4 regions of the Streptomyces sp. NPDC086147 genome follow, and region 2 is predicted to be linked to each of the others. Evidence: riboswitches for the same ligand, from Rfam matches in the RefSeq annotation. Region 2 holds a riboswitch; each other region holds the start of a gene.
The links. A riboswitch is a leader RNA that binds a small molecule or an ion and turns the genes downstream of it on or off. The one in region 2 is predicted to bind cobalamin.
Positions count from the first base shown of each region.

Region 1: linked by a shared signal. The riboswitch ahead of AB0398_RS13105 (acyl-CoA thioesterase) and the one ahead of AB0398_RS02695 (ribonucleoside-diphosphate reductase subunit alpha) in region 2 are both predicted to bind cobalamin.
Region 3: linked by a shared signal. The riboswitch ahead of metE (5-methyltetrahydropteroyltriglutamate--homocysteine S-methyltransferase) and the one ahead of AB0398_RS02695 (ribonucleoside-diphosphate reductase subunit alpha) in region 2 are both predicted to bind cobalamin.
Region 4: linked by a shared signal. The riboswitch ahead of AB0398_RS20055 (cobalamin biosynthesis protein) and the one ahead of AB0398_RS02695 (ribonucleoside-diphosphate reductase subunit alpha) in region 2 are both predicted to bind cobalamin.

Region 1 covers NZ_JBFBJO010000004.1:543,293-549,085, forward strand. The annotation lists partial or broken gene AB0398_RS13095 (ATP-binding cassette domain-containing protein) at 1-607, shown strand, start outside; gene AB0398_RS13100 (ECF transporter S component) at 604-1,449, shown strand; gene AB0398_RS13105 (acyl-CoA thioesterase) at 1,497-1,949, opposite strand; cobalamin riboswitch at 2,022-2,177, opposite strand; gene AB0398_RS13110 (hypothetical protein) at 2,456-2,944, shown strand; gene AB0398_RS13115 (tetratricopeptide repeat protein) at 2,962-4,530, shown strand; gene AB0398_RS13120 (tetratricopeptide repeat protein) at 4,576-5,793, shown strand, end outside.
Region 2 covers NZ_JBFBJO010000001.1:557,324-563,116, forward strand. The annotation lists gene AB0398_RS02690 (ribonucleotide-diphosphate reductase subunit beta) at 1-822, opposite strand, end outside; gene AB0398_RS02695 (ribonucleoside-diphosphate reductase subunit alpha) at 822-3,197, opposite strand; cobalamin riboswitch at 3,329-3,469, opposite strand; gene AB0398_RS02700 (GNAT family N-acetyltransferase) at 3,519-4,028, opposite strand; gene mctP (monocarboxylate uptake permease MctP) at 4,110-5,714, opposite strand; gene AB0398_RS02710 (DUF3311 domain-containing protein) at 5,711-5,793, opposite strand, start outside.
Region 3 covers NZ_JBFBJO010000004.1:9,122-14,914, forward strand. The annotation lists gene AB0398_RS10795 (radical SAM protein) at 1-805, opposite strand, end outside; gene metE (5-methyltetrahydropteroyltriglutamate--homocysteine S-methyltransferase) at 1,014-3,332, opposite strand; cobalamin riboswitch at 3,515-3,670, opposite strand; gene AB0398_RS10805 (3-hydroxybutyryl-CoA dehydrogenase) at 3,973-4,863, opposite strand; gene aceB (malate synthase A) at 4,860-5,793, opposite strand, start outside.
Region 4 covers NZ_JBFBJO010000008.1:264,873-270,665, reverse strand. The annotation lists gene AB0398_RS20065 (inorganic phosphate transporter) at 315-1,592, shown strand; gene AB0398_RS20060 (hypothetical protein) at 1,605-1,826, shown strand; cobalamin riboswitch at 1,938-2,080, shown strand; gene AB0398_RS20055 (cobalamin biosynthesis protein) at 2,112-3,083, shown strand; gene AB0398_RS20050 (cobyric acid synthase) at 3,080-4,636, shown strand; gene AB0398_RS20045 (putative cobaltochelatase) at 4,710-5,793, shown strand, end outside.

The DNA.
Region 1 (5,793 bases), on a different contig from region 2:
GGACCCCCGGAAGCTCCCGGCGGCCGAGGCCCGGCGGCTCGTCGGCCTGGTGCCGCAGACCCCCACGGACCTGCTCTACCTGGAGAGCGTCAAGCAGGAACTCGACCAGGCCGACGCCGAGTCCGGGGTCGCGGCCGACGGCGTCCCGGCCCGCGCCCTCCTGGACCGCCTTGCGCCCGGCATCCCCGACACCACCCATCCGCGCGACCTGTCCGAGGGACAGAAGCTGGCCCTCGTCCTGGCGATCCAACTCGCCGCCGCGCCACGGGTGCTGCTCCTCGACGAGCCCACGCGCGGTCTCGACTACCGGGCCAAGGGCGAGCTGATCGGCATCGTGGACGCCCTCGCCGCCGAGGGCCGCTCCGTCGTCGTCTCCACCCACGACGTGGAGTTCGTCGCCCGCGCGGCCGACCGGGTCGTCGTCATGGCGGAGGGCGACGTCGTCGCCGACGGCCCCACCACCGAGGTCATCGTCGCCTCGCCGGTCTTCGCCCCCCAGACCGCGAAGATCCTGGCGCCCCTGCCCTTCCTCACGGTGGACCAGCTGACGGCCGTACTCGACGCCGACGCCGACGCCGACATCGACGGAACGGGCCCGGCCTCATGAGCACGTCCACCGCCGCCATCCGCATCCGCGCCCGGGCCGGAGTCGTCATCGCCATGGCGGCCTTCCTCGGCGTCGTCGCGTTCTTCTGGCCGTTCCTCGTCGCACCCGGGAAGTTCGACTCGAACTACGCCCCGCCGCTGATCTTCGGCGTGCTCCTGGTGATCGTGCTCTGCGTGGTGATCTCCGAGATCGCCGAAGGCGGCATCGACTCCAAGGCGCTGGCCATGCTGGGGGTCCTCTCCGCGGTCAACGCCGCCATCCGTCCCCTCGGCGCGGGCACGGCCGGCATCGAGACGGTGTTCTTCATCCTCGTGCTCGCGGGCCGGGTCTACGGCCCCGGCTTCGGCTTCACCCTGGGCTGCACGTCCCTGTTCGCCTCGGCGCTCATCACCGGCGGCGTCGGCCCCTGGATGCCGTACCAGATGTTCGGCTGCGCCTTCGTCGGCATGCTCGCCGGGTTCCTCCCGAAGGCCACGGGGCGCCGCGAGGTCGCCCTGCTCGCGGTGTACGGCTCGCTCTCCGGCTACCTCTTCGGCTTCCTCCTCAACCTCTCCTTCTGGCCGTTCTCGCTCGATCCGAACAGCTCCATCGCCTACCTCCCCGGGCTCCCGTTCACCGAGCAGTTCCAGCGGTACCTGGCCTTCGACCTGGCCACCTCCCTCGGCTGGGACACGGGCCGCGCCGTCACCAACTTCGTCTGCGTCGTCCTCGCGGGACCGGCCGTCCTCACCGTCTTCCGCCGCGCCGCCCGCAAGGCCCGCTTCCAGGCCCCGGTCCGCTTCTCCTCCCGGCCCCTCCGGAAGGAGGAGGACGCACCGGAGCCGCGGGCCGAACGGGCGTAGGCCTCACGCGTCGGCGGTGCCGGCGGTCCCGGAGAGCCGCCGCCCGGTCAGGACAGGCCGGGCAGCGGTACGTCGAGGACGGGGACGGGGCGCGGGGTGCCGTCGGCGTCGATGGCGACGAAGGTCAGGAAGGCGGTGGCCACCTCGGTGGCGGGGCCGGTGCTGTTCCAGCGCTCGGAGGTCACCCGGACCCCGACGGTCATCGACGTCCGCCCGGCCCGTTCGAGGCCCGCCTCGACGCTGAGCAGGTCTCCGGCCCGCACGGGGGCGAGGAAGGTCATCCGGTCGACGGAGACGGTGACGGCCGGGCCGTCGGCGTGCCGCCCGGCGGCGGCCGCCGCGGCGTCGTCGATGAGCTTCATCATCACGCCGCCGTGGATGGTGCCGTAGAGATTGGTGTCGTGCTCGCTCATGATGTGGGCGAGGACGACCCGGGAGTCGTCCGGCGTCTTGGTGGGACGGGCGGCGGGAACGGGGCTGGTGACGGTGGGATCGGCCACGTCAACTCTCCTTCGCGAGTCGCGGCGGGTGCTGTTCCGCGCGCACGGGGTGTGGGCGCGCGGGCAGCGGGCAGGTCTTCGGACTCGCGGGCACGCCCACCGGACTCGTCCGGAGGACTCCTACTGGCCGTCGCTTCCCAGGCCCTCTCCGGGCCCAGTGCGTATGACGGCGGTCGTTCCCGCTCACCGCTGCGGGGCAGTCCCGGATTCCCACCGGGTTCCCTCTTACGACGCCTCCCGCCTGGCGGACGGGGGCGAACCAGCTGCGCGACCAGCCTACGCGGCACCCCGACGGGGCCGTCCTGCGCGTCGCCGCCGGCCGGGCGGGGAGTACGTCTCCCCGGCCCGACGCCCCTGATCCGGGACGGGGCCCGCGCCGAGGAGCCTCGGTGGAAGGCTCCGACTGGCTTGAACCGAACCCCGTACGCGGCGGCGGGCCTGTACGTTGCCGGGGAGAAGAGGCGGGGCGACGTGAGGGGCGGGTGGGGACTTTGCTGACCGAGGCTTTGACCGCGTTGGCCGCGGCGGGCGGCGGGGCGGTGGTCCAGGCCGCCGGCACCGACGCCTGGCACGCGGTGCGGCAGCGGGTCGCCGAACTGTTCGGCCGCGGTGACGCGGAGCGGGGGCGGGCCGAACTGGAAAGGCTGGACCGGACGGCCCGGGCGCTTGAGCCGGGCGCCGCCACGGACCCGGACCGGGAGCTGTCGCGCCAGGAAGGGGTGTGGCAGGAACGGTTCGAGAACCTGCTCGAATCCCTCGACGCGGGGGACCGGGAGCGGGCAGCCCGGGACCTGCGCGCCCTGTCGGCCCTCGTCGCCGACCCGGAGGCCGACACGGCCCTGGCGACCGGGAACGCACTGGCGCGGGACGGCGGCAGCGCCGTGACCGGGGTGAGGCGGTCGGGCGACGGGCGCGCCGCACGCGCCGTGAACACCGGGGACGCGGAGGCCGCCGGCGCGGGGTCCAGCGCGATCAGCGGCATCGTGACCGAGTAGACGGCCGGGACCTCGGTATGGCCAGGTGGCGATGGGGCAGAGGACGCGATCCCGGCACGCACACCCCGGCCGGGGGCGCGGAGGACGGCGTCACCCCCGCACAGCGGGTGACGGGCAGCGGGAACGCGAGCGCGACGCACGGCGGCATCGCCGTCACGGGCATCTACCACGCCCATTCCGGCGTGGTGCTCCCCCCGGAGGCGGTGCGGCCCGTGTCCGAGGTCAAGGCCCGTCCCGGACTGGACAACCTGCCGTACCGCACCACCCGCTTCGTGGGGCGCACCGCCGAACTCGAACGCCTCGACGCCGCCATGAAGAGGAACGGCGGCGTGGGGCTCCAGGCCGTGCACGGACTCGGCGGGGTCGGCAAGAGCACGCTGGTCGCGCACTGGGCGGCCACCCGGGCCCGCAAGCACCGTCTCGCGCCCGTCCGGTGGATGTCCGCCGACAGCGCGGCGGGCGTGGAACGGGGCCTGGCCGCCCTCGCCACCGCCCTGCAGCCCGCCGTCTCCAAGGCGCTGACGGTGGAAGCCCTGGCCGAGAACGGGATGCAGTGGCTGGCCACGCACAGCGGCTGGCTGCTCGTCCTGGACAACGTCAACCACGTCGCGGACATCGCCCCGCTCCTGGCCCGCCTGCCCCACGGGCGTTTTCTCGTCACCAGCAGGCTCGCCACGGTGTGGCACGACGCCGGCGAGGTCATCCGGCTCGACGTCCTGCGACCGGACGAATCGCTGGCCCTGCTCACCCGCATCGCGACCGTCGGCGGCGGCCGGGACCTGTCCGGAGCGGCCGAACTCTGCGCGGACCTGGGCCATCTCCCCCTGGCCGTCGAACAGGCCGCCGCCTATCTCGCCCAGAACCCCCTGCTGACCCCGGCCGCCTACCTGGGCCTGCTCCGGCAGAACCCCGGCCCGCTGTACCAGCGGGGCGGCGAGGGCTTCACCGTCCACGAACGCACCATCGCCCGCATCTGGCGCGTCACGCTGGACGACATCCGCGAACGGCGACCGCAGGCCGCCGACATGCTGCGCACCCTGGCCTGGTACGCGCCCGACGGCATCCCCACCGGCCTCCTGGACGACGAGGACGCGCCGGCCGGGGTCGTCGACGCGATCGGCGTCCTCAACGCGTACAGCATGATCACCGTCGATCCCGAGGCGCGCGCCCTCTCCGTCCACCGGCTGGTCCAGTCCGTCGCGCGGACCTCCGACACCGACGACCCGCACCGCGCGCCCGGCCTCATCACCGAGGCCCGGGGGCGCGCGACCGCCGCGCTGGAGGCCGTCGTCCGGCCGACCGACTGGCAGGATCCCGCCACCTGGCCGACCGGCCGCACCCTGCTCCCGCACATGGACGCGCTGGCCGACCACACGCCGCGGTCCGCCGACACCGGAACCACGGCGCGGCTCCTCGACCACACCGGCGTGTTCCTCATCAGCCAGGGACTCGTGGCCCGGGCCGCCGAGCACCTCCGCCGGTCCCTCGCCCACCACGAGCGGGAACTCGGCCACGACGACATCCACACGCTCGCCTGCCGCCACAACCTGGCGCACGCCCACGATGCGGCGGGGCACATCAAATAGGCCATCCTCCTGTACGAGCGGGTCCTGCGCGACGAGGAACGCGTCCTGGGGGCGACGCACCGGCTCACCCTCGCCAGCCGCAACAACCTCGCCGACGCCTACCGGGCCGTGGGCGACGAGGACAAGGCGCTCGCCCTGCTCGGGGAAGACCCCGCGTCCGCGTACGGCTCGTTCCCCGACTCGTCCGAGGACGGCGAGGACCTCTCCGCCCTCACCGCGCGCAACACCCTCGCCCGTACGTGGCAGGCGGCGGGACGACACGACGAGGCCGTCCGCCTGTACGAGGAGAACCTCGACGCCTGCGTCCGCGCGTTCGGCGGGGACCACCATCTCGCCCTGGTGACGCGGAACAACCTGGCGGCCGCGCGCAAGGCGTCGGAGGACCCGCGCGAGACCGTCCGCCGCTTCGAGGGGATCCTCGGGGACATGGAACGCGTGCTGGGCGAGGAGCACCCCGACACCCTCCTCGCACGGGGCAATCTGGCGGATGCGTGCCGGGCGGCCGGTGAACCCGGCCGGGCCGTCGCACTGTTGGACCAGGTGCTGCCGGTCATGGAGCGCGTGTTCGGCGAGGAGCACGGCACGACCCGTGCGACCCGCGTCGTCCTCGCCCTCGCCTGCCGGGCGGCCGGCGACCCGGACCGGGCGCTGCGCCTCGCCGCTCCACGACCGGATCCGTCGGCCGGTGACGGGAGCCCGGCGGCGTTCCGCGCGGACCGCACCGGTCCCGGTGGGGCGGCGGCCGGGGAGGAGGGGCGTCCCGACACCCGCGGCGCCGACATCGGCTACGGGCTCCTGGCCGTCGGCGACGCGGACCGGGCCGTTCCACTGTTCGAGCGGGCCGTCCGCGACCGTCGGCTGGACGAGGACGACCCCGGCTCGCTCACCGTCCGCCACAACCTGGCGGTGGCCCATCTCACGGCGGGCGCTCCCGAGCGGGCCCTCCCTCTTTTCGAAGAGGTCCTCCGGGTGCGGGAACGCGTCCTGGGCGAGGACCATCCCGACACCCTCACCAGTCTCAGGCACCTCGCCGACACCCACCGCGAGGCGGGCGACTTCGACCGGGCCGTCCCGCTGTACGAGAGGACGTTCCGCACGCGGTCCCGGGTCCTCGGCGCGCACCACGAGGACACCCTCGCCGCTCTCGGCATGCTCGCGTACACCCACCGGCTCGCGGGCCGGCCCGACCGGGCCGCGCCCCTCTTCGAGCAGGCGCTCCACGGGCAGGAGCAGGCGCACGGCCCCCACCACCGCGAGACGTTG
Region 2 (5,793 bases):
CGACTCGGTGTTCATGCCCGGCAGGCCGTCGCCGCACAGGTCGCGGCCGAACTGGAGCTCCGCCTCCACGGCCTCCCTCAGCATGTCCGTGACCTGCTGCTGGAGCGCGTCGTCGAAGAGCTCCGGCTCCTCCTTGCGGACGGTGTCCACGACCTCGAAGGCGAAGTTCATGTGCATCGTCTCGTCGCGGAAGACCCAGTTGGTGCCGGTCGCCAGGCCGTGCAGCAGGCCCCGGGACCGGAACCAGTACACGTAGGCGAAGGCGCCGTAGAAGAACAGGCCCTCGATGCACGCCGCGAAGCAGATCAGGTTCAGCAGGAAGCGGCGGCGGTCGGCGGCCGTCTCCAGGCGCTCGATCTTCTCGACCGAGTCCATCCACTTGAAGCAGAACTGCGCCTTCTCGCGGATGGAGGGGATCTCCTCGACCGCGTCGAACGCTGCGGCGCGGTCGTCCGGGTCGGGCAGGTAGGTGTCGAGCAGCGTCAGATAGAACTGGACGTGCACGGCCTCCTCGAAGAGCTGCCGGCTCAGGTACAGCCGCGCCTCGGGGGAGTTGATGTGCTTGTAGAGGGTCAGGACCAGGTTGTTCGAGACGATCGAGTCGCCCGTCGCGAAGAACGCGACCAGACGGCCGATCATGTGCTGCTCGGCCGGGGTCAGCTTGGCGAGGTCGGCGACGTCCGAGTGGAGGTCGACCTCCTCGACGGTCCAGGTGTTCTTGATCGCGTCCCGGTAGCGCTCGTAGAAGTCCGGGTAGCGCATGGGACGGAGGGTGAGTTCGAAGCCCGGGTCGAGCAGGTTCTTCTGTTCGGTGGAGCTCATTACTGGCAGGCCTCGCAGGACTCGGGGTTTTCCAGGGAGCAGGCGACCGCGTCGGGGTCGGAGGCCTGCTGGACGGGGATCGGCGCGGCGGCGGCCGTCGACGCCTGGGCGGCGCGGGCGATCCGGGTGGCCGGACGGGAGCGCAGGTAGTACGTCGTCTTCAGGCCCTGCTTCCAGGCGTACGCGTACATCGACGACAGCTTGCCGATGGTGGGCGTCTCCAGGAACAGGTTCAGCGACTGCGACTGGTCCAGGAACGGGGTGCGGGCGGCGGCCATGTCGATCAGGCCGCGCTGCGGGATCTCCCAGGCCGTGCGGTACAGCTCGCGCACCTCGGCCGGGACCCAGGTGAAGCCCTGCACCGAGCCGTTGGAGTCGCGCAGCGCCTCGCGGGTCTGCGCGTCCCAGACGCCGAGCCTCTTCAGCTCGTCGACCAGGTACGAGTTGACCTGGAGGAACTCGCCCGACAGCGTCTCGCGCTTGAACAGGTTGGAGACCTGCGGCTCGATGCACTCGTACACGCCGGCGATCGAGGCGATCGTCGCGGTCGGCGCGATGGCGAGGAGGAGGCTGTTGCGCATGCCGACGGCGGCGATCCGCTCGCGCAGCGCGGTCCAGCGCTCCGGCCAGTTCAGCTCGACGTCGTAGTGGTCGGGGTGCAGCACGCCGCGGGCCGCGCGGGTCTTCTCCCAGGCGGGGAGCGGGCCGTTGCGCTCGGCCAGGTCGGTGGAGGCCTCGTACGCGGCCAGCATGATCCGCTCGGCGATCCGGGTGGAGAGCGCCCGCGCCTCGGGGGAGTCGAAGGGCAGCTTCAGCTGGAAGAAGACGTCCTGGAGGCCCATGGCGCCCAGGCCGACCGGACGCCAGCGGGAGTTGGAGCGGCCCGCCTGCTCGGTCGGGTAGAAGTTGATGTCGACGACCCGGTCGAGGAAGGTGACGGCCGTGCGGACGGTCGCGTCCAGGCGCTCCCAGTCGATGTCCGAACCGACCACGAACGCGCCGAGGTTGACCGAGCCCAGGTTGCAGACCGCGGTCTCGCCGTCGTCCGTGACCTCCAGGATCTCCGTGCAGAGGTTGGAGGAGTGGACGGTGTGGCCGGGCTCGGCGGTCTGGTTGGCCGTCCGGTTCGAGGCGTCCTTGAAGGTCATCCAGCCGTTGCCGGTCTGGGCCAGGGTCCGCATCATCCGGCCGTACAGGTCGCGGGCCGGCATCGTCTTGCGGGCCAGACCGTCGGCCTCGGCCTTGCGGTAGGCGGCGTCGAACTCCGCGCCCCACAGGTCCACGAGCTCGGGCACGTCCGAGGGGGAGAACAGCGACCACTCGGCGTCGGCGTTCACGCGGCGCATGAACTCGTCCGGGATCCAGTGCGCCAGGTTCAGGTTGTGCGTGCGGCGCTGGTCCTCGCCCGTGTTGTCGCGGAGCTCCAGGAACTCCTCGATGTCCGCGTGCCAGGTCTCCAGGTAGACGGCGGCGGCGCCCTTGCGGCGGCCGCCCTGGTTCACGGCGGCGACGGAGGCGTCGAGGGTCTTCAGGAACGGCACGATGCCGTTGGAGTGCCCGTTGGTGCCGCGGATCAGCGAACCGCGGGCGCGGATGCGGGAGTACGAGAGGCCGATGCCGCCCGCGTGCTTCGAGAGGCGCGCGACCTGGTGGTAGCGGTCGTAGATGGAGTCCAGCTCGTCCTGCGGGGAGTCCAGGAGGTAGCAGGAGGACATCTGCGGGTGGCGGGTGCCGGAGTTGAAGAGCGTGGGGGAGGACGGCAGGTAGTCCAGCCGGCTCATCAGGCCGTACAGCGCGGCCACTTCGTCGAGCGCGCGGACGCCCTCGTCCTCGGCCAGACCGCAGGCGACGCGCAGCATGAAGTGCTGCGGGGTCTCGATCACCTTGCGGGTGATCGGGTGGCGCAGCAGGTAGCGCGAGTAGAGGGTGCGCAGGCCGAAGTAGCCGAAGCGGTCGTCGCCGGCGCGGTCGATCGTGGCGTCGAGGCGGTCGGCGTGTAGCGCGACGAACTCGGCGGTGCGGTCGGCGATCAGGCCCTCGTGGTGCCCGACGGCGACCGAGGAGGAGAAGTTGACCGAGCCCTGGGAGGCCGCCTCGTCCGCGATGGTGATGGTGAGGAGCCGGGCGGCGAGCCGGGAGTACGCCGGGTCCTCGGCGATCAGGCCGGCGGCCGCCTCGGTGGCCAGCTCGCGCAGCTCCGCCTCGTCCGCGGCGGCGCTGCGGCCGCGGAGTGCGGCGGCGGCGACCTTGCCGGGGTCGGTGTCGGGGAGATCGGCGGTGAGGTCGGTCAGGGTCCGCAGCAGTACGGTCCCGGGGCCGTCGCTCTCGACCGCGGAAGCCTCGGCCGAAGCCGGATCGGCGGGCGCGATGGTCACGTGGGGGCTCTCCCTCGCTCGGCTCGGGGCCTCGGCGGGGGAAAGGGCGGACGGGCGGGCGTCCAGGCATGACGCGCCGCGTCCACCGGCCCACTCCGCGAGGCCCGGACGTCTGTGGCACCCGGAACGGAAGGACCGGGCGCGCTGTCGGCAGGTGTCCGGACTCACCCCGGACGAAACCGCACGAAGTACACCGTTGCGGGACAGTTCCGGATTCGCGCCGGATTCCCCTGCGTCGACAGCGAGGACGAGCATACATGTGGGGGGCGCCGCTCGTGGCACCCCCCACATGTTGTGTCGCCCCCTGGGCGTGACGTGGGCTCAGAACTCCAGGGAGTAGGTGCGCAGAGAGTGATCGGGGACCGGCTCCCAGTCCCGGTGCGGGGTGCGGACGAAGCCCATCCGCTCGTAGATCCGGTGCGCGGAGGCCATCTCGGCGCCCGTGGAGAGCACGATCCTGGCGCACCCCGGGAGGGCCCGCGCCCGGTCGACACAGGCCCGTACGAGCGCCTCCCCGACGCCCCGGCCGCGGGCTTCCCGGGCGACCGCGAGCATCCGGAACTCGGCCTCGCCGGCCACCGCGATGTCGGCCCACGGGGTGCCGCCCCGGGCGAAGGTCACCCCGCCGACGATCCGCCCCGCCGCGTCCCCGGTGTCCTCCGCGACGAGGACCTCGCTCTCGCGGGCCCGCCGCTCCGTGTCCCGCAGCACGGCCAGGTAGGAGTCCTCGGCCCCGTACTTCAGCAGTCCGTCGTCCAGATAGGTGCGCCCGGTCAGTTCGCCGAGCACCTCGTACTCCTCGGGCCGTACCGCCCTGATCGTGAAGTCCATGGGGGAAGTGTGCACGCCGGGGAAGCGGCGGGGCCCGGGGCCTCCTGGTGGAGGTCCCGGGCCCTTTCGGTGCTGCCGGTGTCAGTGGGTGGGCGCGGTGGCCTTCTCCATCTCGGTCTTCACGCCGGGGTCGCCGGCGTCGGCCGTGTAGTCCGACGGGGAGGTCTCGTCGACGCCCTCGGGGGCCTTGAGGGCCTTGAGGACGAGGGTGAGGACCACGGTGACCACGACGTTGAGGACGAAGGCGGTGAGGCCGATGTAGCCGATCTCGCCGATGCCGGGGATCTCGGCGGAGGAGCCGCCGAAGTGCGCCTGCTTCGGCGTCGACACGTTGTAGGCCGCGATCGTGCCGTACAGCATGCCGACGGCCCAGCCGGCGAGCAGTGCCCAGCGGTGGAACCAGCGGGTGAAGAGCCCCCCGACCAGGGCGGGGAAGGTCTGGAGGATCCAGATGCCGCCGAGGAGCTGGAAGTTGATGGCGACCGTCTTGTCCATGGTCAGAACGAACACGAGGGCGCCGACCTTGACCAGGAGCGAGACGATCTTGGAGACCTTGGTCTCCTGTGCCGGGGTGGCGTCCGGCTTGATGAAGTCCTTGTAGATGTTCCTGGTGAAGAGGTTGGCGGCGGCGATCGACATGATCGCGGCCGGGACGAGCGCGCCGATGCCGATCGCGGCGAACGCGACGCCCGCGAACCAGTCGGGGAACATCGTCTCGAAGAGCTGCGGGATGGCGAGCTGGCCGTTCTCGACCTTGATGCCGGCGGCGATCGCCATGAAGCCCAGCAGCGCGAGCAGGCCCAGCATCAGCGAGTACAGCGGCAGGATCGTGGTGTTGCGGCGGATGACCTCGCGACTCCGGGACGACAGCGTCGCCGTGATGGAGTGCGGGTACATGAAGAGCGCGAGCGCGGAGCCGAGCGCGAGCGTCGCGTACGTCCACTGGCCGGCCTCGCCGGGCACGAGTCCACCGACCTTGTTGGTGGTGAACTTCTCGCCCGCCTGGGCGAAGATCTCGTCGAAGCCGCCCAGCTTGATCGGGATGTAGATGATCGCCACCGCGATGACGACGTAGATCAGGGTGTCCTTGACGAAGGCGATGAGCGCGGGGGCGCGCAGGCCGGAGGAGTAGGTGTAGGCCGCGAGGACGCCGAAGGCGATGAGCAGCGGCAGGTCCTTGACGAACCAGTGGGTGTTCTCGCCGCCGCCGACGCCCATCACGTCCAGGACGGCCTGGATGCCGACGAGCTGGAGCGCGATGTACGGCATGGTGGCCAGGATGCCGGTGACCGCCACCGCCAGCGACAGGCCCTTGGAGCCGAAGCGGCCCCGGACGAAGTCGGAGGTGGTCACGTACCCGTGCTTGTGCGAGACCGACCACAGGCGCGGCAGGAAGGTGAAGATCAGCGGGTACACCAGGATCGTGTACGGCACCGCGAAGAAGCCGGCCGCGCCCGCCGCGTAGATGGCCGCCGGGACGGCGACGAAGGTGTACGCGGTGTAGAGGTCGCCGCCGAGCAGGAACCAGGTCACCCAGGTGCCGAAGGACCGGCCGCCCAGGCCCCACTCGTCGAGGCTGTCGGTCTCGGCCCTGCGCCAGCGCGAGGCCAGGAAGCCCATGACCGTGACGGCCAGGAAGAAGAAGATGAAGACGGCGAGTGCCACGCCGTTCACGCCGTCCTTCATCGCGCGTCACCTCCCTCGCGGGACCGCTGGTCCCGCTGCCACAGCTTGTAGGCGATCATGGTGAGCAGGGTGGAGACCA
Region 3 (5,793 bases), on a different contig from region 2:
AGATCCGGATGCCGTAGTCGTGGAAGCGCCGCACGTCCTCCTTGGGCAGGGCCTGCGCGACGACCTTGCCGATCCAGCGGCCGGGGAAGCGCTCCTCGATCGCCTGCGCGTACTGCCCGTAGAAGTCGGCCTCGTCCTTCCCGCCGACCTGCGAGGTGACGGCCCCGCCGGTCAGGGTGTAGGCGGTCGAGGCGCGGGCCGTGTCGTGCCGGTCGATGATCTCCAGGGCCTCCAGGACCTCGTCCACCGGCTTCACCCCGGTGTACGGGCGGCCCGCCGCCTTGTGCTGGCGCCAGTTGTGGTTGATGTCGCAGTACTGGCACTCCTCCTTGGCGCCGAAGTACTGGCACACCCGGAAGACCGTCAGGTAGATCAGGTAGCCCCACTGGATCGTCGGCGCCACCTCCATCACGGACTTGCCGTTCGACAGCGGGTGCCGGTAGTACTCCGGCATCGGCGGCAGGCCGACGTCCGCGATCCGCGCCCCGTCCAGGAAGAGGGCGAGCGCCCCGTCCCCGTCCGGCGCGACCCGGTACGGCGAGGACGGGTTCACCCGCACCGACACCACCGTGCGGCGCAGCCCGTACGGACCGCCGGTCAGCACGATCTCCTCCGGCGGGCGGTTCAGGGCCGCCTCCCCGAGCTCGGGCAGCGTCCGGTGGTCGAAGGAGAAGATGAAGTACGACTTCGGCTTCACCTCACCGCCTTCGTTGCCGGACAGGGCGGAGGGGTCGAAGGCGACCCCGCCGCGCAGCAGGTCCTCCTTGAGCACGGCCTCCCGGGGAATCCCCGGGAAGCGCTCCATGAGGGACTCCACGACGGACGTGCGGGTGGGTGCGACGCTGGACACAGGCGGGTCTCCGGAGGTCAGGGGCTTATGGAGCCGACGTGTACCCCACGCTACGCGCGCGCACCCGCGACGGGGCGGCCGGGGGCCCGGCGGCCGGTCGGCCGGCCCGTGCGGGGTCCGGCCGAGGGGGCCAGGCGAGCGGCCCCGGCCCCCTCGGTTCCCGTCACGAGCCGGACAGCTCCTCCCGTACGGTGCGGGCGGCGGCGACCAGGTTCTCCAGGGAGGCCCGGGTCTCCGGCCAGGCACGGGTCTTCAGACCGCAGTCCGGGTTGACCCACAGGCGCTCGGCGGGGATGGCCTCCAGACCGGTGCGCAGCAGGTCCGCCGCCTCCTCGGCGCTCGGCACCCGGGGCGAGTGGATGTCCCAGACGCCGGGACCGGCCTCGCGCGGATAGCCGTGGGCGGCGAGCTCACGGGCCACCTGCATGTGCGAGCGGGCCGCCTCCAGGCTGATCACGTCCGCGTCGAGGTCGTCGATGGCCTGGACGATGTCGCCGAACTCGGCGTAGCACATGTGGGTGTGGACCTGCGTGTCCGGCCGCACGCCGCTCGTGGCGAGCCGGAACGCCTCGGTCGCCCACGCCAGGTACGCCGGACGGTCGGCGGCCCGCAGCGGCAGCGTCTCGCGCAGCGCCGGCTCGTCCACCTGGATGACGGAGGTGCCGGCCGCCTCCAGGTCGGCCACCTCGTCGCGCAGGGCGAGGGCGACCTGCCGGGCGGTCTCGCCCAGCGGCTGGTCGTCGCGGACGAACGACCAGGCGAGCATGGTGACCGGACCGGTCAGCATGCCCTTGACGGGCTTGGCGGTCAGCGACTGGGCGTACGAGGTCCAGCGCACCGTCATCGGCTCGGGCCGCGAGATGTCGCCGGCCAGGACCGGCGGACGGACGTAGCGGGTGCCGTACGACTGGACCCAGCCGTGCTGCGTGGCGAGGTAGCCGTCGAGCTGCTCGGCGAAGTACTGCACCATGTCGTTGCGCTCGGGCTCGCCGTGCACCAGGACGTCGACCCCGGCCTTCTCCTGGTACGAGACCACCTCCTGGATCTCGGTCCTGATGCGCTCCTCGTACCCGGCCGTGTCGATCCGCCCGGCCCGCAGGTCGGCGCGGGCGGTGCGCAGTTCGCCGGTCTGCGGGAAGGAGCCGATGGTGGTGGTCGGGAGCAGCGGCAGGCCCAGGTGGGCGCGCTGGGCGGCGGCCCGCTCGGCGTACGGCTGCGAACGGCGGGCGTCCGCGTCGGTGACGGCCCCGGTGCGGGCGCGCACGGCCGGGTTCCGGGTGATGGGGGAGTTCGCGCGGGAGGCGAGGGCGGCGCGGTTGGCGGCCAGTTCGCCGGCGATCGCGTCGGTGCCCCGCGCCAGGCCCTTGGCCAGCGTCGTGATCTCGGTGGTCTTCTGCTTGGCGAAGGAGAGCCAGCGCAGGATCTGCGGGTCGACGTCCTTCTCGGCCGCCGCGTCGAGCGGCACGTGGAGCAGGGAGGAGGAGGCGGAGACGTCGACCCGGTCGGCGAGGCCGAGCAGGGTGCCGAGGACGGACAGCGACTTCTCCAGGTCGTTGACCCAGATGTTGCGCCCGTCGACCACACCGGCGACGAGGCGCTTGCCGGGCAGGCCGCCGACGGCGGCGAGCCCCTCCAGGTTGGCCGCCGCCGGGCCGGTGAAGTCGAGCGCCAGGCCCTCGACCGGCGCCTTCGCCAGGACCGGCAGGGCGTCGCCGAGCCGGTCGAAGTACGAGGCCACGAGCAGCTTGGGCCGGTCGGTGAGCGCACTGAGGTCGCGGTAGGCGCGCGCGGCGGCGTTCAGGTCGGCCGGCGTGCGGTCCTGGACGAGCGCGGGCTCGTCGAGCTGCACCCACTCGGCGCCGGCCGCGCGCAGGTCCGCGAGGACCTCCGCGTACACCGGCAGGAGCCGGTCGAGCAGGGTCAGCGGGTCGAAGTCGGCGGGCACGCCCGGCGCGGGCTTGGCGAGCAGCAGGTAGGTGACGGGTCCCACGAGCACGGGCCGGGCGGTGAGGCCCAGGGCGAGGGCCTCCGCCAGCTCCGCGACCTGCTTGGCGGAGTCGGCCGCGAAGACCGTGTCGGGACCCAGCTCCGGCACCAGGTAGTGGTAGTTCGTGTCGAACCACTTCGTCATCTCCAGCGGGGCGACGTCCCGCGTGCCGCGCGCCATGGCGAAGTAGCCGTCCAGGGCGTCGGCCGCGACGGCCTCGCGGTGGCGCGCGGGGATCGCGCCCACCATGACGGTGGTGTCCAGGACGTGGTCGTAGTACGAGAAGTCGCCGGTCGGCACCTCGTGGACGCCGGCCCCGGCGAGCTGCCGCCAGTTGGTCCGGCGCAGTTCGGCGGCGGTGGACCGGAGGGCGTCGGCGGTGACGCGGCCCTTCCAGTAGCCCTCGATCGCCTTCTTCAGCTCCCGGTCCCGGCCCTGGCGCGGGTAGCCGTACACGGTGGCCCGTGCTGCCGCGGCTGCGGACTTCGTGGTCACGGAGATCTCCTTCGCGAGATGAATCCCTGAGGTCCCGGGACGGGGAGAGGGCGCGAAGGGGCGACGGACCGGACGGCACGCGTGCGCGGCGGGCACGGACGTCCGTCAGGTATGTACGCCGACCCGCCCTCGAGGTCACCGGGATGTCCGCGCGCGGAATCGTCCGCGTGCGGGCAACGGGCAGGTCTTCGGACTCGCGGGCACGCCCACCAGACTGGTCCGGCGGACACCTAGTGGCCGTCGCTTCCCAGCCCCTTCCCGGGGCCAGTGCGTATGACGGCGGTCGTTCCCGCTCACCGCTGCGGGGCAGTCCCGGATTCCCACCGGGTTCCCTCTTACGACGTCTCCCGCCTGGTGGACGGGGGCGAACCAGCTGCCCGGTCAGACTACGGGGTCGACCGCCGGAGCGCGGGAGCGCATCTCGCCATTCGGGCAGGGAAGTGGGACGCGCGAGTGAGAATCGAGGACGCGGGCCGCGGGCGGCTCGCCGGGTGCCCGGCACAGGCGGCCGGTGGAACGCACGGCACGGCAGCGGGGCCGGGGACGGCACCACCCGTCCCCGGCCCCTCGCCGTACCGTCGCCGGGTCCTCTCTCGGGACCCTCCACAGGCCCCTTCCCCGGCGGCGGGCGCCGGCCCCCTCAGGCCGGCCGTCCGGGCGTCTCCGCCCGGTCGTACACATGGAACCCCCGGCCGCTCTTCCGGCCGAGCAGCCCCGCCTCCACCATCCGCAGGAGCAGCGGCGGCGGCGCGTACAGGGGCTCCTTGAACTCCTCGTACAGCGAGTGCGCGATGGAGGCGACCGTGTCGAGTCCGATCAGGTCCGAGAGCCGCAGCGGTCCCATCGGGTGGGCGCAGCCCAGCTCCATGCCCCGGTCGACGTCCGTGGCGGAGGCGAAGCCCGACTCCGTCATCCGGATCGCGGACAGCAGGTACGGGACGAGCAGGGCGTTGACGACGAAGCCGGCCCGGTCGCGGGAGCCGATCGCGGTCTTGCCCAGGGTGCGGGTCGCGAAGTCGGTCACCGCGGCCGTCGTCGCCGCCGACGTGTGGAGGGTCGTGACGATCTCCACGAGCGGAAGGACGGGCACGGGGTTGAAGAAGTGCAGCCCCACGACCCGGTCGGCGTTCTCGGTGGCCATGGCGAGCCGCATGACCGGCAGGGAGGAGGTGTTGGTGGCGAGGACCGCCGCCGGATCGGTGACGATCTTGTCGAGCGCGGCGAACACCCGGGTCTTGACGGCGGGGTCCTCGACGACGGCCTCGACGACGAGCTGCCGGTCCGCGAGGTCGGACAGTTCGGCGGTGGCCGTGATCCGGTCGAGCGCGGCCTCGGCGGACGGGCGGTCCAGCTTGCCGCGCTGGACGGCCCGTTCCAGCGAGACGGCGACGCGCTCGCGGGCGGCGCGCGCCGCCGCGCGGTCGGCCTCGCAGATCACGGTGGCGAGCCCGGCCCGCGCGCACACCTCCGCGATGCCCGCGCCCATCTGACCGCCGCCCACGACGCCCACGCGCCGGATGCCGCCGCTCACACCGTCACGTCCGCGGTCGCGACGGTTCGGACGAGGTGGCGGGAGTACGCCTCCGGGGTGAAGAAGAGCGGCAGTTCGGCGGCGAGCGCGGTGCTCTCGAAGAGCTCCCGCACCTCGTCGAGCGCCGCCCACGGGAACTCGGCGCCGAGCGCGGCCAGTTCCCGGTCGAGCAGCTCCAGGACGGCGTCGCGTTCGAGGAACCGGCGCCGGAGCCACTGCCAGATCTGGACGCGGGCGATCTCGGCGGTCGCCGCGTCCTCCACCAGGCCGTCGACCGTGACCGATCCCTGGCCGCGGAGCCAGGCGTCGAAGTAGCGGAGCACCACGGCGATGTTGGTGCGGACGCCCTCCTCGGTCGGCGGTCCGCCGACCCGGCGCACCGCGAGCAGCTCCCCGGCGGTCACCCGCACGTCCTCGCGGGTCCGGTCGAGCTGGTGCGGACGGTCTCCGAGCACCCCGTCGAAGACCTCGCGGCAGACCGGCACCAGACCCGGGTGGGCCACCCACGAGCCGTCGAAGCCGTCCTCGGCCTCCCGCTCCTTGTCCAGGCGGACCGTGGCGAGCACGGCCTCGTCGGCGGCCGGGTCCCCGGCCGGGACCTGGGCGGCCATCGCGCCGATGGCGTGGGCGCCGCGCCGGTGGCAGGTCCGCACGAGCAGTTCGGTGTACGCCCGCATGAACGGCGCCGTCATCGTCACCTTCGCCCGGTCGGGCAGCAGGAAGTCCGGTCGGTGGCCGAAGGTCTTGATCAGGCTGAACAGGTAGTCCCAGCGGCCCGCGTTGAGCCCGGAACCGTGCTCCCGCAGCTCGTGGAGGATCTCCTCCATCTCGAACGCGGCCGTGATCGTCTCGATGAGGACGGTGGCGCGGACGGTGCCCCGGGGGATGTCCAGGAGCTCCTGGGCCAGCAGGAACACGTCGTTCCAGAGG
Region 4 (5,793 bases), on a different contig from region 2:
CGGGGCGCACCCCGGGAGAGTGACGCGGCTCTCCTCGGCGGTGTCCCCCGGTCGGGTGGTCCGGTCCGGGGAGCGGAACGGGACGGCGGGGGAGGAACCGGGGCGGGCCGCCGAGGCCTTGCGCGGGCCCGGATTACCCGGGGTCGCAGGGTGACCGCATCGTGGACGGCGTCGCTCGCGGACCGCTCCGGAGGGCCGAGCGGAATCTCTTGACACCGGTTGGGGACACCACGCCGCCCGACCCAGTTCATCTTCCGTTCACCCAGGTTGCTTACGTTCGACCAGCCACTGACGTCGAACGATTGCCTGGGTAAATGGAACACATCACGCTGCTGCTCGCCATTGTGGTCGTGACAGCTCTCGTGTTCGATTTCACGAACGGTTTCCACGACACCGCCAACGCGATGGCCACGACCATCTCGACCGGTGCGCTCAAGCCCAAGACGGCGGTGGCCATGTCCGCCGTGCTCAACCTCGTCGGCGCGTTCCTGTCCGTGGAGGTCGCCAAGACGATCTCCGGCGGGATCATCAACGAAGAGGGCATCCGCACAGAGGTGATCTTCGCCGCGCTGGTCGGCGCCATCCTGTGGAACCTGCTGACGTGGCTGCTCGGACTCCCGTCCAGCTCCTCCCACGCGCTCTTCGGCGGCCTCATCGGCGCCGCGGTCATGTCGGCCGGCTGGTCGGCCGTGAACGGCCCCACCATCGTCACCAAGGTCCTCATCCCGGCCGTCGCCGCGCCGCTCGTCGCGGGTCTCGCCGCGATGTTCGCGACCAGGCTGACGTACCGGATCAAGGCGAACCCCGAGGCGAAGGCCACGGCCAAGGGCTACCGGGCCGGCCAGATCGCCTCCGCCGGTCTCGTCTCGCTCGCCCACGGCACCAACGACGCCCAGAAGACGATGGGCATCATCACCCTCGCCCTGGTCACCCAGGGCGTCGTCGCCCCCGGCTCGAACCCGCCCCTCTGGGTCGTCGTCTCCGCCGGTGTCGCCATCGCGCTCGGCACCTACCTCGGCGGCTGGCGCATCATCCGCACCATGGGCAAGGGCCTCACCGACCTCCAGCCGCAGCAGGGCTTCGCCGCCCAGACCAGCGCCGCGACGGTCATCCTGGCCTCCTCGCACCTCGGCTTCTCCCTCTCCACCACCCAGTCCTGCTCGGGTGCCGTGATGGGCGCCGGCCTCGGCCGCAAGGGCGGTGTCGTCCGCTGGTCGACCGCGACCCGGATGTTCGTCGCCTGGGGCCTGACCCTGCCCGCCGCGGGCCTGGTCGGCGCCGGCGCCGAGTTCCTCACCAAGCAGGGCCCCTGGGGCATCGCCGCCGTCGCGGTCCTGCTCGTGACCGGCTCGGCCGTCATCTGGGCGCTCTCCCGCCGCAAGCCGGTCGACCACCACAACGTCACGGCCGACGACCTCGACGCCTCCGACGCCGAGCCCGCGGGCGTGGTGACCACCGCCATCGCGGCCGTCACCCCGCCGCCGCCGGCCGGCTCCGTGGCCGCCGTCACCGACGAGAACCTCAAGGCGACCATCCTCGCCCCGGCCCCCACCGACCCGACCGCTCCCCCGGCCCCGGCCGCGAAGGTCTAAGGAAAGAACCACATGAAGATCGACTGGGCAGCCCTCGGCTCCGTCTTCGGCGTCAGCCTCGTGGCGACCGTCGCCCTGGTGGGCCTCTTCACCCTCGGCATCGTCGGCCTCACCAAGCAGGAGGAGGCCGTGGCCCGGGGAGGCTCCGCCGCCCTGGCCCGCACCGGCGCCTACGCCTGCTTCGGGCTGTGCCTGGCGGCCGTGGCGTACGGCATCTACCTGATCGTCGTCTGACGGTCCCCGCTCCACCGGCCGGGCGGTCCGCACCTTCGGGTGCGGACCGCCCGGCTCTTTTCTGTGGTGCTCCGCACAGTGCGCCGCCGCAGGTCAAGGCTGGGTTGACGCTTGTTCTCGGGGCGTGGTGGACTGCCGAGGCCATTACGGCGGCAGCAGAGGAAGCCCGGTGCGAATCCGGCGCGGTCCCGCCACTGTGACCGGATCCGAGGGTCCGGGAGTCAGGAACTCTCGCCGCCGGTCACGTCGATCCAGGGCGCGGACCCTGAGTGAGGACACAGCGCCATGCCCGGCCGTCCCAGAGCCACCGGTGTCTTCGCGTACGGAGCGGCCGCGGGCCTCGCCGTCGACCTGCTCCTCGGCGACCCCCGCCGGGGCCACCCCGTCGCCGCGTTCGGCCGGGCCGCCGCCGCCGTCGAGCGGCGCCTCCACCACGACCACCGCGGCTGGGGCGCCCTGCACACCGCCGTCTGCGCCGGTTCCACCGCCGCCCTCGGCGCCCTCGCCGCCCGGACCGTGCGGGACCGGCCGGCCGCCGCCGTCGCGCTGACCGCCGCCTCCGTGTGGGCCGTCGTCGGCGGGACGACCCTGGGCCGGGAGGCCCGCGCGATCGGCGGGGCACTGGCCGCCGGGGACCTGGAGGTGGCCCGCGAGCGGCTGCCCCACCTGTGCGGGCGCGACCCGCAGTCCCTGGACGGTCCCGCGATGGCCCGCGCGGTCGTCGAGTCGGTCGCCGAGAACACCTCGGACGCCGTGGTCGGCGCCCTGTTCTGGGGCGCGGTCGCGGGCGTGCCCGGGCTCGTCGGCTTCCGGGCCGTCAACACCCTGGACGCGATGGTCGGCCACAGGTCCCCCCGGTACCGCCGCTTCGGCTGGGCCTCGGCCCGCCTCGACGACCTGGCCGGCTGGCCGGGCGCGCGCCTGACGGCCGCGCTCGCCACCGTCGCCGGCGGGAACCCGCGCGGGGCCGTGCGGGCCTGGCGGGCGGACGCGTCGAAGCACCCGAGCCCCAACGCGGGCCCGGTCGAGGCCTCCTTCGCGGGCGCGTTGGGCGTACGGCTCGGGGGCACCCTCTCGTACGGCGGGCGCGTCGAGCACCGGCCGGTCCTGAACGGGGAGGGGCGGGCCGTCGAGGTGGCGGACATCGAACGGGCGGTGGCGCTCTCGCGCCGGGTGACCGCGCTGACCCTGGCCGCCTGCGCGGGCGGCCGTCTGATCGCCGGCGCGGTGAAGCGCGGGAAGCGGAGGAGCGCATGAGGGGCGGGAGGGGCGGGGGGCTGCTGGTCGCCGGGACCACGTCCGACGCGGGCAAGAGCGTCGTGACGGCCGGGATCTGCCGGTGGCTGGTCCGCAGAGGTCTGAAGGTGGCGCCGTTCAAGGGGCAGAACATGTCCCTCAACTCCTTCGTCACGCGCGAGGGCGCCGAGATAGGCCGGGCCCAGGCCATGCAGGCGCAGGCCGCCCGGGTCGAGCCGACCGCGCTGATGAACCCGGTGCTGCTCAAGCCGGGCAGCGACCGCTCCAGCCAGGTCGTCCTGATGGGCAAGCCGGTGGGCGAGCTGAGCGCCCGGGGGTTCTTCGGGGGGTCCGGGGGGTCGTCCCCCGGGAAGGCACTGCACGGGGGGCGGCAGAAGGAGCTGTTCGAGCCGGTCATGGCGTGCCTGGAGGAGCTGCGGAGCACGTACGACGCGGTGATCTGCGAGGGCGCGGGCAGCCCGGCCGAGATCAACCTGCGGCGCACCGACATCGTGAACATGGGCGTGGCGCGGGCCGCGAAGCTGCCCGTGGTGGTGGTCGGGGACATCGACCGGGGCGGGGTCTTCGCCCAGTTCTTCGGCACGACGGCGCTGCTGTCGCCCGAGGACCAGTCGCTCGTCGCCGGGTACCTGGTGAACAAGTTCCGGGGCGACGTGAGCCTGCTCGAACCCGGGCTCGACATGCTGTACGGCCTGACCGGGCGCCGGACCTTCGGCGTCCTGCCGTACGCGCACGGGCTCGGCATCGACGAGGAGGACGGCCTGCGGGTCTCCCTGCGGGGCACCGTCCGGGAGTCGGTGGTGGCGCCGCCGGTCGGCGCGGACGTGCTGCGGGTCGCCGTCTGCGCCGTCCCCCTGATGTCCAACTTCACGGACGTGGACGCGCTGGCGGCCGAGCCGGGCGTGGTCGTCCGGTTCGTGGACCGGCCCGAGGAACTGGTCGACGCGGACCTGGTGGTCGTACCGGGCACGCGCGGCACCGTGAAGGCGCTCGCCTGGCTGCGGGAGCGCGGCCTGGCGGACGCCCTGGCCCGGCGCGCGGCCGAGGGCCGCCCGGTGCTCGGCGTCTGCGGCGGCTTCCAGGCCCTGGGCGAACGGATCGAGGACGAGGTCGAGTCGAAGGCCGGGGTGGTCGACGGGCTCGGTCTCCTTCCCGTACGGGTGCGGTTCGGGGTCGAGAAGACCCTGGCCCGGCCGGTCGGCGAGGCGCTCGGCGAGCGGGTCGAGGGGTACGAGATCCACCACGGCGTCGCGGACGTACGCGGGGGAGAGCCGTTCCTGGACGGGTGCCGGGTCGGCTCCGTGTGGGGCACCCACTGGCACGGCTCCCTGGAGAGCGACGGCTTCCGGCGGGCGTTCCTGCGGGAGGTCGCGGCGGCGGCCGGGCGCCGGTTCGTCCCGGCCCCGGACACGTCGTTCGGCACTCTGCGCGAGGAGCAGCTCGACCGGCTCGGCGACCTGATCGAGGAGCACGCGGACACGGACGCGCTGCTGCGGCTGATCGAGGAGGGCGCCCCTGCGGGGCTGCCGTTCGTGCCGCCGGGGGCGCCGTGAGGACCGGGACGCCCGCCGTCGACGGCCGCGCGCCGTCATTCGAACATCAACGATCCGAAGGAGAGACCACCCGATGAGCACCCGGTATCCGTTCACCGCCGTCGTCGGCATGGACGACCTGCGGCTCGCGCTGCTCCTGAACGCCGTCAGCCCGGCCGTGGGCGGCGTGCTCGTCCGGGGTGAGAAGGGCACCGCGAAGTCCACCGCCGTGCGGGCGCTCGCCGAGCTGCTGCCGGCCGTGCCGGTGGTCGCGGGCTGCCGGTTCGGCTGCGACCCGGCCTCGCCCGATCCGGGCTGCCCGGACGGGCCGCACGAGGCGGGTCCGGGGGTCGCGCGGCCCGCGCGGATGGTCGAACTCCCCGTCGGCGCCTCCGAGGACCGTCTCGTCGGCTCGCTCGACATCGAGAAGGCGCTCGCGGAGGGCGTGAAGGCGTTCGAGCCGGGGCTGCTCGCCGACGCGCACCGGGGCATCCTGTACGTCGACGAGGTCAACCTCCTGAGCGACCATCTGATCGACCACCTCCTCGACGCCGCCGCCATGGGCTTCTCGCACGTGGAGCGCGAGGGCGTCTCCGTGCGGCACGCCGCCCGGTTCCTGCTCGTCGGGACCATGAACCCCGAGGAGGGCGAGCTGCGGCCGCAGCTCCTCGACCGGTTCGGGCTGACCGTGGAGGTCGCCGCCTCCCGCGACCCCGAGCAGCGGGTGGAGGTCGTGCGGCGGCGGCTCGCCTTCGAGGACGACCCGGCCGCGTTCGCCGCGCGCTGGACCGGCGAGGAGAGCGCGCTGCGCGAGCGGATCGTCGCCGCGCGCGCCCTCCTCCCGCAGGTGACCCTCGGGGACGCCGTGCTGCTCCAGATCGCCGCGACCTGCGCCGCGTTCGAGGTGGACGGGATGCGCGCCGACATCGTCATGGCCCGCACGGCCACCGCGCTCGCCGCCTGGGCCGGACGGACCGAGGTCACCTCCGAGGACGTGCGGCAGGCCGCGCTCCTGGCCCTCCCCCACCGCCGCCGGCGCTCGCCCTTCGACGCGCCGGGGCTCGACGAGGACAAGCTCGACGAGACCCTGGAGCGGTTCAGGGGCGAGGAGCCGGAGTCCGGTCCGGACGAGGACCCCGACCCGGAGCCGGACGGCCCGGGGGACGGTGGTCCGGGAG